Regions from separate parts of the Paenalkalicoccus suaedae genome, predicted to be linked through region 2. Evidence: riboswitches for the same ligand, from Rfam matches in the RefSeq annotation. Region 2 holds a riboswitch; each other region holds the start of a gene.

What was found. A riboswitch is a leader RNA that binds a small molecule or an ion and turns the genes downstream of it on or off. The one in region 2 is predicted to bind S-adenosylmethionine.
Region 1: another riboswitch for S-adenosylmethionine. It lies ahead of sfnG (dimethylsulfone monooxygenase SfnG); the one in region 2 lies ahead of FLK61_RS15090 (methionine ABC transporter ATP-binding protein).
Region 3: another riboswitch for S-adenosylmethionine. It lies ahead of FLK61_RS02285 (sugar ABC transporter substrate-binding protein); the one in region 2 lies ahead of FLK61_RS15090 (methionine ABC transporter ATP-binding protein).

Annotation. Positions count from the first base shown of each region.
Region 1 covers NZ_CP041372.2:3,811,787-3,816,214, forward strand. Annotated here, with positions in the region: gene FLK61_RS19200 (S1C family serine protease) at 1-32, opposite strand, end outside; gene FLK61_RS19205 (RQC-minor-2 family DNA-binding protein) at 270-1,685, shown strand; SAM riboswitch class I at 1,768-1,870, shown strand; gene sfnG (dimethylsulfone monooxygenase SfnG) at 1,975-3,054, shown strand; gene FLK61_RS19215 (hypothetical protein) at 3,169-4,428, opposite strand, start outside.
Region 2 covers NZ_CP041372.2:2,806,168-2,810,595, reverse strand. Annotated here, with positions in the region: gene FLK61_RS15095 (MFS transporter) at 744-1,994, shown strand; SAM riboswitch class I at 2,114-2,221, shown strand; gene FLK61_RS15090 (methionine ABC transporter ATP-binding protein) at 2,370-3,395, shown strand; gene FLK61_RS15085 (methionine ABC transporter permease) at 3,388-4,071, shown strand; gene FLK61_RS15080 (MetQ/NlpA family ABC transporter substrate-binding protein) at 4,103-4,428, shown strand, end outside.
Region 3 covers NZ_CP041372.2:365,511-369,938, reverse strand. Annotated here, with positions in the region: gene FLK61_RS02290 (sugar ABC transporter ATP-binding protein) at 1-1,082, opposite strand, end outside; gene FLK61_RS02285 (sugar ABC transporter substrate-binding protein) at 1,107-2,225, opposite strand; SAM riboswitch class I at 2,318-2,455, opposite strand; SAM riboswitch class I at 3,094-3,210, shown strand; gene FLK61_RS02280 (2,3-diketo-5-methylthiopentyl-1-phosphate enolase) at 3,304-4,428, shown strand, end outside.

The sequences.
Region 1 (4,428 bases), 1.0 Mb from region 2:
TGCATCTGATTTCCGCACGTCGAACAATACATATATTCCCTCCTTCTGTTGTATATACCTAAGACTATCATACCTCTTTATTTACAATCTTGAACCTGTTTTTTTGCTGATAAGAGAAATGTTTTGGAGGTGGTTGGAGTAAAGTGTTTAAGCTTTGCAATCTGCTCTGATGAAACCCAAGGCAGAAGCTTCTCCTCGTCGTCTTCTTTGTCTAATCCCCCCTATCAGAAGTATAATAAAGGTATCACCCGTTGAAGGAGCTGTTGTACATGACTACGTATCAGCTTGGCTACATTATTGAAGCTTACCCATCACTTGTTTTTGTGCCAGTAGGAGCGAAGCGACATGGCTTTCGATCAATTGGATCGAAGGAGGATCAAGCAAATGTGACTCGTTTACAGCATGCTGCCACTCAAGCATTTAATGAATTAACAGCTGATGAAATCGAGCTCTTGACGTCTTTTCTTAAAACGGATGAACTAAGACTTCCTGTGCCAGTACTCGGTAACGATGAGGCGTTCCCAACTCTTGTCCGCCCAGAGCAATTTTTATGGGAGGAAATGTCTGCGCCGATCCCTATTGTGCAGGACTCGTTTTATCCAAAGGAATATGCCAAACTATCGGCTATCCAGCTTGCATCACACGTAAAAAGCGTCGTAAAAGACTTTATCTTTTGCGCAAAGCTCAGCAAGCAGTCTCGCGAGACATGGCTTGAACAAATGCGTGAAGCATTTGATCAGCATCCGTTTATCCAGCTTGCTCAAGCAAAACGACCAATTGTACACGCTGTTGAAGCGTTAAATAAATCTTCTTTACTTGGTGTTCTTAATTATCCAGAGGACATCTCGTACTGGCGCCACCGCGTTGGCGTCGTGATGCGCCCGTATCGACATATCACACCCGAGTGGCGGTACACGATGTGCGAGCATGACAAGGAGCTCGCAACTGACAACGAGACTCTAGTCTGCACATGCTACGAGTGTGACTATGGGATTACGTATGATTTGGACGAAAATCGGGTCTATCTGCCTTTTGAAGTTGATATGCCACAGGCAATCAAACGTATTGCCACCATTGAACGTCAGTTCAATACGATCGCGGAACAAAGTCCCAAAGTGATAACCGCACTTCGGGAGCTCAGAGAATTACACGATTTCCTTAAGCCATACGAAGAGAAGCTGGTCACGATCTTAACACTCCAGCAGGAGGCAAACACAAACAGCGATCATCCGGCAGTTGTTGCATACCAAGCGATTGATAGCATTCGATTGCCCAATGAGGAAATTGAACCTACGCTTGTGAGCCTGCAACACGTCTATTTACCAGATGTAGCGGTGCTTAAAAAGGTGTCGACCTGGCTGACACTGGACGAGCGCACGCTTTTAGAGGAGCTAGAGCAAGTCGAGGATACTCTACGCAAAAGCGTCGAAGCGAACAGACCAAAGCCGGATGATATTTTATTTAGCCGAAAAGGCTTCTCTATTACGCGAGTGGAAGTAGAATCGATTCAACAGCTTGTTAGCATGGAGCCTATGGAGATTTCGTCTTATCAGCTCGTACAAGCGTTAAAAGGAAACCCGTCAAACAAAATTCGAACGTTAGGACTTCATCAGTCAGCCTTATTTGGACGACTTCATGACTGGCCTGAAAAATATATAACGAAGCTTGTTCAATCAATCATGTAAAATTATCTGTTCGTTCAAATAATTCTAAAAACTTCTTGACCTTTTTAGTAGACCTGCTAGAATAAAGCCTAACTTAATCATTTTCTTATCACGAGAGGTGGAGGGACTGACCCTACGAAGCCTCGGCAACCGGCTATTGCACGGTGCCAAGTTCAGAGGATCTATAATAGATCCGAAGATGAGATTAGACGGATAGCCACATGTTGATGTGACTTCAAGCCCTCTTTTCTTCACCTTAAAGAGGGCTTTTTATCGTGATAAGAGGATGCATAAACAAGGAGGAATAGAAATGTCGAATGTACAATTTGCGTATTGGGTTCCTAATGTTAGTGGTGGATTAGTCGTGTCAAAGCTCCCTCAGCAAACAGGGTGGGATGTTGAGTCAAATAAGCGCTACATACAGCTAGCTGAAGAGGTTAATTATGATTATGCACTGTTCCAAACGCGTTGGTTTGCAAGCTATGGAGCGGAGAATCAGTTAGAAGCCATCACCCTTGCCTCTGCTTTAGCAAGCGTAACAAGTAAGATTAACCTTATTGCAGCTGTCCATCCGGGTCTTTGGCATCCTGGTGTATACGCGAAGATGGTCGCAACACTTGATAATATTAGCAATGGGCGTGCCGCATTAAACGTTGTTAGTGGATGGTTTAAACAGGAGTTTATCGGTTACGGGGAGCACTGGCTTGATCATGATGAACGCTACCGTCGCTCTTCTGAATTTATTCAAGTATTACGTGAGCTCTGGACAAAGGAAGAAGCAACGTTCCAAGGTGACTTCTATCGAATCAATCAGGCTCCGTTAAAGCCAAAACCAGTAAATGGTCAGCCTCCTGTATTCCAAGGTGGTAATTCAAGTGCAGCTCGCGAAATGGCGGCCGAGCATTCCGACTGGTACTTTATGAATGGAAATACACTTGAAGGCTTTAAAGAACAGATCGAGGACGTACGTGCAAGAGCGAAAAAGTATGGACGTGAGGATAAAATAAAGTTTGCCGTAAATGGCTTTGCCATCGTGAGAGATACAAAAGAGGAGGCGGTTGGGCTTCTGCGCGATATCGTCGCAAACGCGGATGACGAGGCTGTGAAAGGCTTCCGAGAAGCTGTTAAGCACGCTGGTCAATCTGCTTCTGACGGTCAAGGAATGTGGGCAAACTCGTCCTATGAAGACCTAGTCCAGTATAATGATGGCTTTAAAACTGGACTTATTGGTACTGCCGAGGAAGTATCGGAGCGTATCCTAGAGTTAAAAGCAATTGGCGTTGATTTAGTACTCACAGGGCACTTCCACTATGAAACGGACCTGCAACGCTTTGGCGAGGAGGTAATCCCGCTCGTCAAACAAAAAGAGCAAGTGTTAGCGCGCGTGTAAGAAGCATAGTAGGGTATCTTCTTCTTTGTCCCATCTCCCCCGATAGACAAAGTGGATAAAATAAAGAGAGCGGGATGCCAACATAATGGCATCCCGCTCTCTTCTATTTACTTTCTAATTACCTATTAATTCATCGTTCTCTTGAGAAAACGCTTCGCGAATGATGTCGTAGGATTTCTTTAATCTCGGTTCGTACTGAGGCAAGTCCCATGTTTCCCACGTGTAAGGCTCGAAGGAAATCGTATTGCCGCTAGCTTGTGGCAGCGTATCGACAATCTCGCCATTCGCATCCGCCTGCATGACAGCTACGTGAATCTCGTCAACATCACGCATCACCTGCTCTCCTTCACCGAAGAAGTCACCTAGCACCTCGCGCTGACTCGGGTCGGTAAAGTGTAGTAAGAGCCAAGGAATTCGAATTTCGATGATCCCATTGTCTTCACTAATTTGATAGTCAGCGAGCGAATCATAGTCTTCTGATTCAGGATCGGCATTACCGCGTCGGAGCTTACCCGTTTCATACGTATCGAACGGTATTAACTCCTGTGTACTTGGAATTAAGAGCTCTCGATTTAGTACATAATCAATCGTCTCAAAGTTTCCAGAGTTACTATCCGGAGTCTCCCCATAAATTTCGATCAAATCCAATTGATCTTCGTATAGGAAAGCTAGATAATCATAATATTGATCCACCCAGATGCGCGATTCCTGCTCATCCTGACTAATTTGAGCAATAAATTCCACGCCTCGATCAAAGTCGAGATTTGGGAAGTCAGTTGATGTCGTATTCCCCTGATCTGGGACTGTATCGAATAAAAGATACGCGTCACCGTCAGCAAGTTCATCTCTATTAATACGTGCATATAGGAAGGTTTCGTCATAATCTAGTTCAAGCGAGTTTAACGTGTTATCACCAGTAGCGATTTGCGTTGCTTCAGGCCACTCCTCGTCCTCACCATTTACAATGACCTTATCTCGATCAAAGGCTAAAAGACCAAAGCGTTGCTCATTCGTTTGTGTATTCGACCAAAACGGGCGTCTGTCTGGATTATCATAGTCCATCGTGTTCCACGTACGTTTAAACCATTCATCCTGCCAAGAGAATACCATTCCACCAAGCATTCCTTCTGCAATGATATCTTCATACAGGTTGGCAACTAACTCTCCTTGCTCTTCTTCTGAAATAAAGCCTTGATGCTTCCCTTGAGGGTTTTCGTGCGTACGTCCTCTAGACGCCGGAATGCCAAACTCGGCTACTAAAACTGGCATATCGTGCACTTCATGTAGGTCACGCAGATAGCCAGCATAGCTATTTGGTTCTCCACGGTGATCAATAAACTCCAAATACTCCTCTTCGAAGTTAAAGAAGTCCGG
Region 2 (4,428 bases):
CTCTAGAGCTTCTAGATGATAAGAGTAAATTTAAATACAAAAGCCGATCTTAGCAGAATAGAATGCAAGATCTAAACCATAGTATCAAAGTGAAAAGTTCTTAAATTGCACAAACGTTGTGTTAGAGCAATTCTTGCTCACGGTACATTTCTCTTGTATATGGTACATAAATATTTTATACGGTACATAAATCTCGCACAGCGTACATTTCCTAAAGAAAATAAGCCTCAACGTACATTCATTCCGAATACGGTACATTCATTCCGAATACGGTACATTTATTTTTTATACGGTACATAAAAATCTTCATTGCTAAAAAGTCACTTATCTACAACCATATACTTAAAAAGAAAAGCTTTTCAACAAAGAGAAAGGCTCTTTATCTATGCCTTTTTTAAATCAAACGCAGAGCTGGCAGACCCGGAGGACATTCGGAGACAATCCATAGGGGAAAGAGGTTTTTGAGATCCCACAGGAGGCGCTTAGGAGGAGACGACAGTCGAGTCCTGCCGACGAGGAAGCTCAAAGACCGGCCCTATGGATGTCGTAGAGTGTCCGGAGGGCTGACAACTCGGAGAGAAGATTTAAACTAGTTAGCACTCCAGCAATTTCAGCTCGAAGAGCTGAGAAGGTATTTGTATTTAACTAGTTGACACTTCACATCCAAGCTATACAAAATCCCAAAACTACCTTATTATTTAGAGAGACGAACTAATTCGATAAACATAGCACAGGAGGCAACAATGGGATCACTAGCTGGTGATTGGCGCGACCAATTTAAACAGTACAACAAAAACGTCCGTTTATTCTTACTAAGCTCCATCCTCGTAAACATCGGGATGGGCATCTTTATGATCATCTACAACTACTACATACGAGAGCTCGGCTTTAATGATCAAACAAACGGGTCCGTCATCGCCATGCAGGCAACCGCAACTGCGATCACTTTATTACCTATTGGTATCCTTAGTGACCGAACGGGCCGTAAAAAAATCATTTTAATAGGCACCATTTTTGCAGGAGTCAGTCTCTTCGTGCGCGCGATGGTGGGGGCTGAGTCCCTTCTCCTAAGCGGAGCGTTCATGACGGGACTCTTCATGGCCTTTATTCAAGTCACAGCCATTCCCTTACTTGCTGAAAACTCAACGGAAAAGCAGCGCGTTCATTTGTTCAGCTTTAACTTTGCCGTCATTATGATTGCAAATGTTATCGGAAATTTACTTGGAGGCTCGTTAAGTGATTTCTTCATTTTTCTCTTCCAAGTATCGGAGCTTTGGAGTATCCGATTGACATTATTAATTGGAGCAACGTTTTATATAGCTGCGATTATTCCAATTACAAAAATCCGCGAAGAGCGCAAGATTCGAACAGCGAATGTTCAGAAGAAATCCTTCCGCCAACTTTTTCAAACGAATCGGAAAGGGCTTAAAATTATTATGCTGTTTGCGGTGGCGCAGATTATTATTGGCTTTGGATCAGGGCTCGTGATTCCGTATTTGAACTTATATTTTGTCGATCGATTTGATGCGTCGTATACGTCTGTCGGACTGATTCTCTCGTCTGGACAGCTGATGACGGCGATTGCGATGATGATCGGACCGGCGGTAGTGAAGCGGCTTGGTGAGGTGCGGGCCGTTGTGCTTCTGCAGCTCATGTCAATTCCGTTCTTGCTTATTACTGCCTTTACGGAGCAGCTCTGGCTTGCAGTGTTTGGCTTCCTATTCAGACAAGCGCTGATGAACGCCGGGAATCCGATTCAGATGTCTCTGATGATGCGGAGCGTCGATGATTCGATCAAGGGCCTCGCGAATTCTGTTGGTCAAGCGGTATTCCAGCTCGGCTGGGCGGTCATGGGTCCAGTTTCGACCACGATTGTCCTGGTCTATGGCGCTTACAACGGCTATGCAATCGTGTTTAGTATCACCGCAGGACTGTATATTTTAGGCACGACGTATTTCTTCCTTGTCTTCCGTCATAATAAGCCCACTTCTTAGGGGAGAAACCTCGTAGGAAAAGCGTAGACACATTTCTGAAAACGAACGATGTTTTTTGTTGACAGAACGAATAGGGAATGATAATATCCATATCAGACTAATAAACGAATAAAGATATCTTCTTATCCAGAGAGGTGGAGGGACTGGCCCTATGAAACCCGGCAACCATCAAGCATTCGCTTGGAAGGTGCCAATTCCAACAAAGCGTGTGCTTTGAAAGATGAGAGGAAGGCTTTTTACTTTTAAGTAAACCCTTCTGTTCATCTATATGACAGAAGGGTTTTTTCGTATCCTTACGAGGATTTTTTTATTCGGTTGACGCGTCTATGCGTTAAACGAATATTGATTACAGTTATTGTGGAAGGATGGACGACGTTGATTACTTTATCAAAAATAGCAAAGACATTCCGTACTCGTGACGGAAATGTGACAGCTGTCGATAATATTGATTTAACGATCGATAAAGGCGAAATCTACGGCATCATTGGCTACAGTGGTGCAGGTAAAAGTACCCTTATTCGACTGCTAAATATGCTTGAGGCACCAACATCCGGTACTGTATCGGTTGCTGGGAAAGAAATGAATAAGCTTTCTAAAAGACAGCTCAGACAAGCAAGACAGGAGATCGGGATGATCTTCCAGCATTTTAATCTCTTATGGTCACGAACTGTCGAAGAGAACATTGCGTTTCCTCTAGAGATTAAAGGGGTCTCAAAGGTTGATCAGAAGAAGAGAGTCGATGAGCTCATTAAGCTTGTAGGACTAGAAGGTAGAGGGGGATCCTATCCATCTCAGCTATCTGGAGGGCAAAAGCAGCGCGTCGGTATTGCGCGAGCACTAGCCAACAATCCTCAGGTGCTATTATGTGACGAAGCGACATCGGCACTTGATCCGAAGACAACAGACTCTATTTTAGAGCTACTAACGGATATTAATAAAAAGCTCGGATTAACGATCGTGCTCATCACACACGAGATGCACGTTATCCGGAAGATTTGTCACCAGGTTGCCGTAATGGAGCAAGGTAAAATTGTAGAAAGAGGTCCTGTATTGGATGTCTTCCGCAAACCACAGCAGGCAATGACAAAGGAATTCGTCAAGCAGGTTACTGAGCCTGAAGAGACAGAAGAAGCAATCAACCACCTCTTTAAAGAGGATGGGATTGGGCACGTGCTACAGCTTACATTTGTAGGCGGAGAAGCACAGCGACCACTCATTACGGACGTTGTTCGTAAATTTGATGTCTCCATTAGTATTTTGCAAGGAAAGATCTCGCAAACGCAAAACGGTCCTTACGGTTCTCTATTCATCAGTATGTCAGGTGACAAGAGCCAGGTTGATGGAGCTATTGCGTTTATCCAAGAGCAAAAAGTAGACGTGGAGGTGATCCACCATGGCTAACTTTTTACTAGGATCTGTATTTTTAGGTGATGTAAACTGGGAGAACATGTGGGATGCAACGCTTGAGACACTGTATATGTCTCTTATTGCACTCGTAGTTACATTTGTATTAGGGATTATGTTAGGGCTGCTTCTCTTCTTAACGAGTCGAGGACAACTTTGGCAAAATAAAGTAATAAACTTTGTGATCGGTGCTTATGTAAATATTTTTAGATCGATTCCGTTTATCATTTTAATTGTCTTATTAATTCCATTTACACGAACTATTTTAGGGACATTCTTAGGTCCCTCCGCCGCACTACCAGCGCTTATTATAGGAGCAGCACCATTCTACGCACGAATGGTAGAGATTGCGCTCCGTGAAATAGATAAGGGAGTTATTGAAGCCTCTAAATCAATGGGAGCTTCTAATGGACAAATTATTATGAAGGTTTTACTACCTGAATCCATGCCAGCCTTAGTATCTGGTATTACTGTAACAGCGATTGCGCTTGTCAGTTATACCGCAATGGCAGGGGTTATTGGAGCGGGTGGACTAGGTGACCTCGCATTCCGCGATGGTTTCCAACGAAACAATCCAGAGATTACGATTGTTGCAACGATTATCGTCCTAATAATCGTCTTTATTCTTCAGTTTATTGGCGATTATTTAACGAATAAAATTGATAAGCGATAAGCTTACAACACTTTTTAAGGGGGATTTATCCATGAAAAAAGCACTACAGGTAGCAGGAGTAGCATCATTATCAGTAGCATTCTTAGCGGCTTGCGGAGGGAACGACGCAAACGATACAAACGTAGAGAACGCACCAGCAAATAACGTGAACGACACTGCAGAAAACAATGCAGCGAATGAGCCAGCTGAAGACAATACAAACGAGCCGGCAGAGAACAATGCAAACGGTGAAGCATCAGAAGATTTAGGAACACTTGTGGTAGGTGCGTCTAACGTACCTCACGCAGAAATCTTAGAATTTGCTGCGCCTCTATTAGCAGAGCAAGGTGTAGAGCTTGAGATTCAATCTTTCAACGA
Region 3 (4,428 bases), 1.5 Mb from region 2:
AGCCTCGTAAAGCTTGAGAGACTGGTTGCGGTGATGTTACAGGCCACCGTCTCATCTACAAAAATGCCCTCCTTGCGTCGCTCCTCTGGAACAAGCGCAAGCCCTCTTTTAACGGCATCATACGGGCTGTTTAGTGTCGCTTTCTTGCCTTGAATCGTTAGCGTGCCAGAGGTTGCTCGGCTGGCGCCAAATAGCACCTTACATAGCTCCGTTTTCCCTGCGCCAACGAGTCCTGCTAGACCCACGATCTCTCCTCCTGAGAGCGTGATGCTAACGTTTTTTATAAGCCCGCCGTCGGATAGATCCTGCGTACGGAGTAGCTCTTGCCCGATACGGCGCTTTGCAGAGGCGCCCGCAAACTGCGCCTCCAGCTTTTTGCCAAGCATCGCTTCCACGATCACATCCGTCGTTAGGCCAACGGTCGTGCGCTCAAGCACATCCTTGCCGTCACGCATCACCGTAATAGCATCACAGTGATCGAGTAATTCCTTGAGTCGGTGAGAAATGAAGATGATGAGCATACCACGTTGTTTAAGATCCTTTACGACGCGAAACAGCGCTTCTGTCTCTGTATTACTTAGTGGCGCCGTCGGCTCGTCGAGAATGAGAATACGACAGTCTGTTGCAATTGCTCGCGCTAACAGCACCATTTGCTTCTCCGCAAGCGTTAAATCCTGTACAAGCTTTTTGGTTGGGATAGCGACGTTTAACTCGCTCAGTACTTCCTTTGCCTTTTTGTGTAGAGAGCCCCATCCTACAGTCAATCGCTTTTGCGCAATGAGCTGTCCGGATAAGACGTTTTCCGCTACGGTGAGCGCCGGGAATAAGGCCGTATCGACCTCTTGGTGCACGAGCTGAATCCCTTGGCGTTGCGCCTTTTTGGGAGAGCCCGTGTCCACCTTTTCACCAGCAATCGTGATCGTGCCAGAGTCCTTTTGATGCACCCCGGCAAGCACGTTCATCATCGTCGACTTCCCCGCCCCATTTGCACCGATTAATGCATGTATCTCGCCTGCCTTCGCCTTAAACGTCGCCTCCTGCAACGCCTTTACGCCAGGAAACGAGAGCGATATGTCCTTCATCAACAGTTCCACGTCATCACCCTATTACTTATGATAGTCTTTTAATGTCGTCATCCAGTCTTCATGAAACGCATCTGTTTCTCCCCAGCCGTCCACAACATCGGCAAGTGTCACCATGTTAACTGGCTCGTCTGATGCAGCTAAGTCTTCTCGAGAGATGAGCGTTGCTTCTAAATCGTACGTCTCAGGCGTTTCTTCTCCTGCAAGCTTTTTCGCAAGTAAGCGTAGATTCACGGCTCCAACTAGCTTTGGATCAACCGCAGCGGTATACTCCCACGCGCTATTTTCCTGCTGGATCAGCTCTAAGTCTGCGTTCGAAACATCGATTCCATAGATCTTCACGTCGGAGCGTCCCGCTTCCTCAATCGCGCGAGCGGCTCCAATCGCAAACGCATCCCACGTCGCAAAGATCGCATCTAGTTCACCCTCTGGATATTGGTTAAGTAGCGCTGCTACAGCGTTTTGCGTTTGCACGCTCGTGTCCTCTGCTGCAACACCGAAGCGACTTACCTCAACAAGTTCTGGGTTTTCTTCTAAAATAGTTTCATAAACAGCGTTACGTCGCACCATCGGCGGGAAGCCGTCGACCCATAGGTAGGCAATGCTTGCTTCCCCGTCAAAGTCCTCAACAAGCTGATCGAGTGCCAGCTGCGCCAACGCCTCATCGTCCTGTGATGTCAGTGTGACGCCATCGATTTCAGCAAGATCCGGGATCGAGTCAAACGTGACGACCTCAATGCCTGCTTCTCGCGCTCGCTCAACCGCCTCCACCGTTGCTGCATCGTCTCCGTGAGAAAGAATTAAGCCGTCGACCTGACTTGTAATTGCCTGATCGATTGCATCGTGAAATCGTGCTGTATCCCCGTTTGCGGTAAATACGTCGACATCAAAGCCAAGCGACTCTCCTTCTTCCTGTACACCCGCTAAAAACTGTGCGGTGTGATCATCCCCACCAATCTTTCGAATCACGCGGACAGTGACGTCTTCGTCTGATGCGAATCGGTCTGGCACTCCTTCGAGCGAAGCCTCGTTTGACGTTGCGCCTTCCTGAGCGTCTGTTGCTGGTTCATTTTCCCCACACCCTGCTAGTAGAGCGGCTAGTGCTAATCCTGACGTTAGTAACCATTTGTTTTTCGCTGACATATTTTCTTCTCCTCCATCTGCTCCCCCGAGAACGTCCACGTAAAAAAGCCTCCTTCTTGTATAAGAAAGAGGCGGAAGCATGCATGGTCCGTCTCTTATCTCTCAGACTTAAATAAGCCTGTTGGATGTAGCACCGTACCTCACACCTTCTAGGAGGTTTCCGCAAATGTGCGGAAGGCCGGTTGCCGGGCGTCATAGGGCCAAATCCCTCAGCCAACTCTCGATAAGAGCAATATTTTTTTGTGTGTTGCGTTGGGAGTAATCATAAATCCTGAGTAGATCATTTGTCAATACCTTGAATGCAAGAAAATTTGAAGGAGAGTTTGTCAATTGGTTGGGGATGACTTTCCATATTGTAGAAGTGAAGTTGGACGCATTTTAGGAGAACGTGAACGCACATTGCTGATTTTGAGGAGAAGCTGAACACATTATTGGAGAACATAAACACACTTTGCCAAAATTCACTGAGAAGATGAACACACTTACCATAAGTGCGTGCAAAACCGCCAGTTGCCCTGTGCTCCCGCCTCGTGGGGTCTTCGTAAAGTGGCAGTTGGGCAATGTAAGGTCCTTGAGTGGTGGAATGTCTATGAAGTGAAGACATCATTTTAGAAACCAAACACAAAATAGGAGTTACCAAACACGGAATCGCAAAAACGGCGAGTTACCAAACACAAAAACGAAGATACCAAACACAGAATGCCAAAAATACGGACTTACCAAACACGCAGCTGCCTACCTAAAGCTGAAACCACTAAACGTGGCTCTACGTCCCCTCTCCTCCCCAATCTGAAAAAACTATTTGACAGCTCCTCCTTTCCCTGTCATAATCTGTTTCAACGATTCAAAATTGCATAATAATTTCAAACTCTTATGTAGAGCAGGTGGAGGGACGATCCCTATGATACCCGGCAACCTGTTTCGGTCAGACGTTGACTGATTCAAGGTGCTAATTCTCTCGCGCAGGATGCGTGGCAGATAAGAGGACATGATACCTGTCAGTACAAACCGACACGTCCTCTTCCATTTGCGAAGTGGACGTTTTTTATTTTCTCAAAAAGAAAGTGGGGCATGTGACATGAGCTTTGTGACAGCAACGTATCTCGTACCAGGCGGGCTTGACTTACATAAAAAAGCGGAGGGCATCGCGCTCGGGCTCACAGTTGGATCGTGGACGGATTTGCCGGCGCTCGAGCAGGCGCAGCTCAAAAAACACAAGGGCGAGGTGATCGCGACAAACGACGGCACGCCAAAAGCGACCATCACGATTCGCTATCCGGCGGTCAATTTCACGCCTGACATCCCAGCGATTTTAACAACGATTTTTGGGAAACTATCGCTAGACGGAGAAATCAAGCTTGTTGACATTGCCTTTGACGACGCACTAGCAAAGCAGTTCCCAGGCCCACAGTTTGGCGTTGATGGCATACGCGAGCTGATCGGCGTGCACGATCGCCCGCTCGTCATGAGTATTTTTAAAGGCATGATCGGCAAAGGACTTGATGAATTCGAAACGCAACTAGACGCCCAGGCTCGTGGTGGCGTGGACTTAGTAAAAGACGATGAAATTCTATTTGATAACCCCCTCACGCCTTTCGAAGAACGAGTAAAACGCGGGAAGCACATCTTAGATAAAGTCGAACAAGAAACGGGACGACGCGTCCTTTACGCCGTTAACCTGAGCGGACGCACCTTTGAGCTACGAGACAAAGCGCGTAAGGCAGTGAAGCTTGGCGCATCCGCCCTCCTGTTTAACGTATTCGCTTATGGACTGGATACGCTTCAGGCACTCGCCGAGGATCCTGAGATCAACGTTCCGATCATGGCGCACCCAGCCGTATCCGGAGCGCTCACGGCGTCGCCGGACTACGGCATCGCCAACAGCGTCCTACTAGGCAAGCTCCTGCGCATCGCAGGCGCCGATCTCGTCTTATTCCCATCACCGTATGGGAGCGTCGCACTGCCTAAGGAGGAAACAGATGCGATCGCGCTCGCACTAACAGAACCGACCGTCCACCGTGCCGCATATCCAGTACCGTCAGCCGGCATCCATCCTGGACTTGTACCTCACCTAGTCCGAGACTTCGGTGAAATTTCCGTTATTAACGCAGGCGGTGGGATTCACGGACACCCAGACGGATCAGCCGCAGGTGCAACAGCCTTCCGCCAAGCGGTCGACGCGGTGTTAGATGATACATCACTT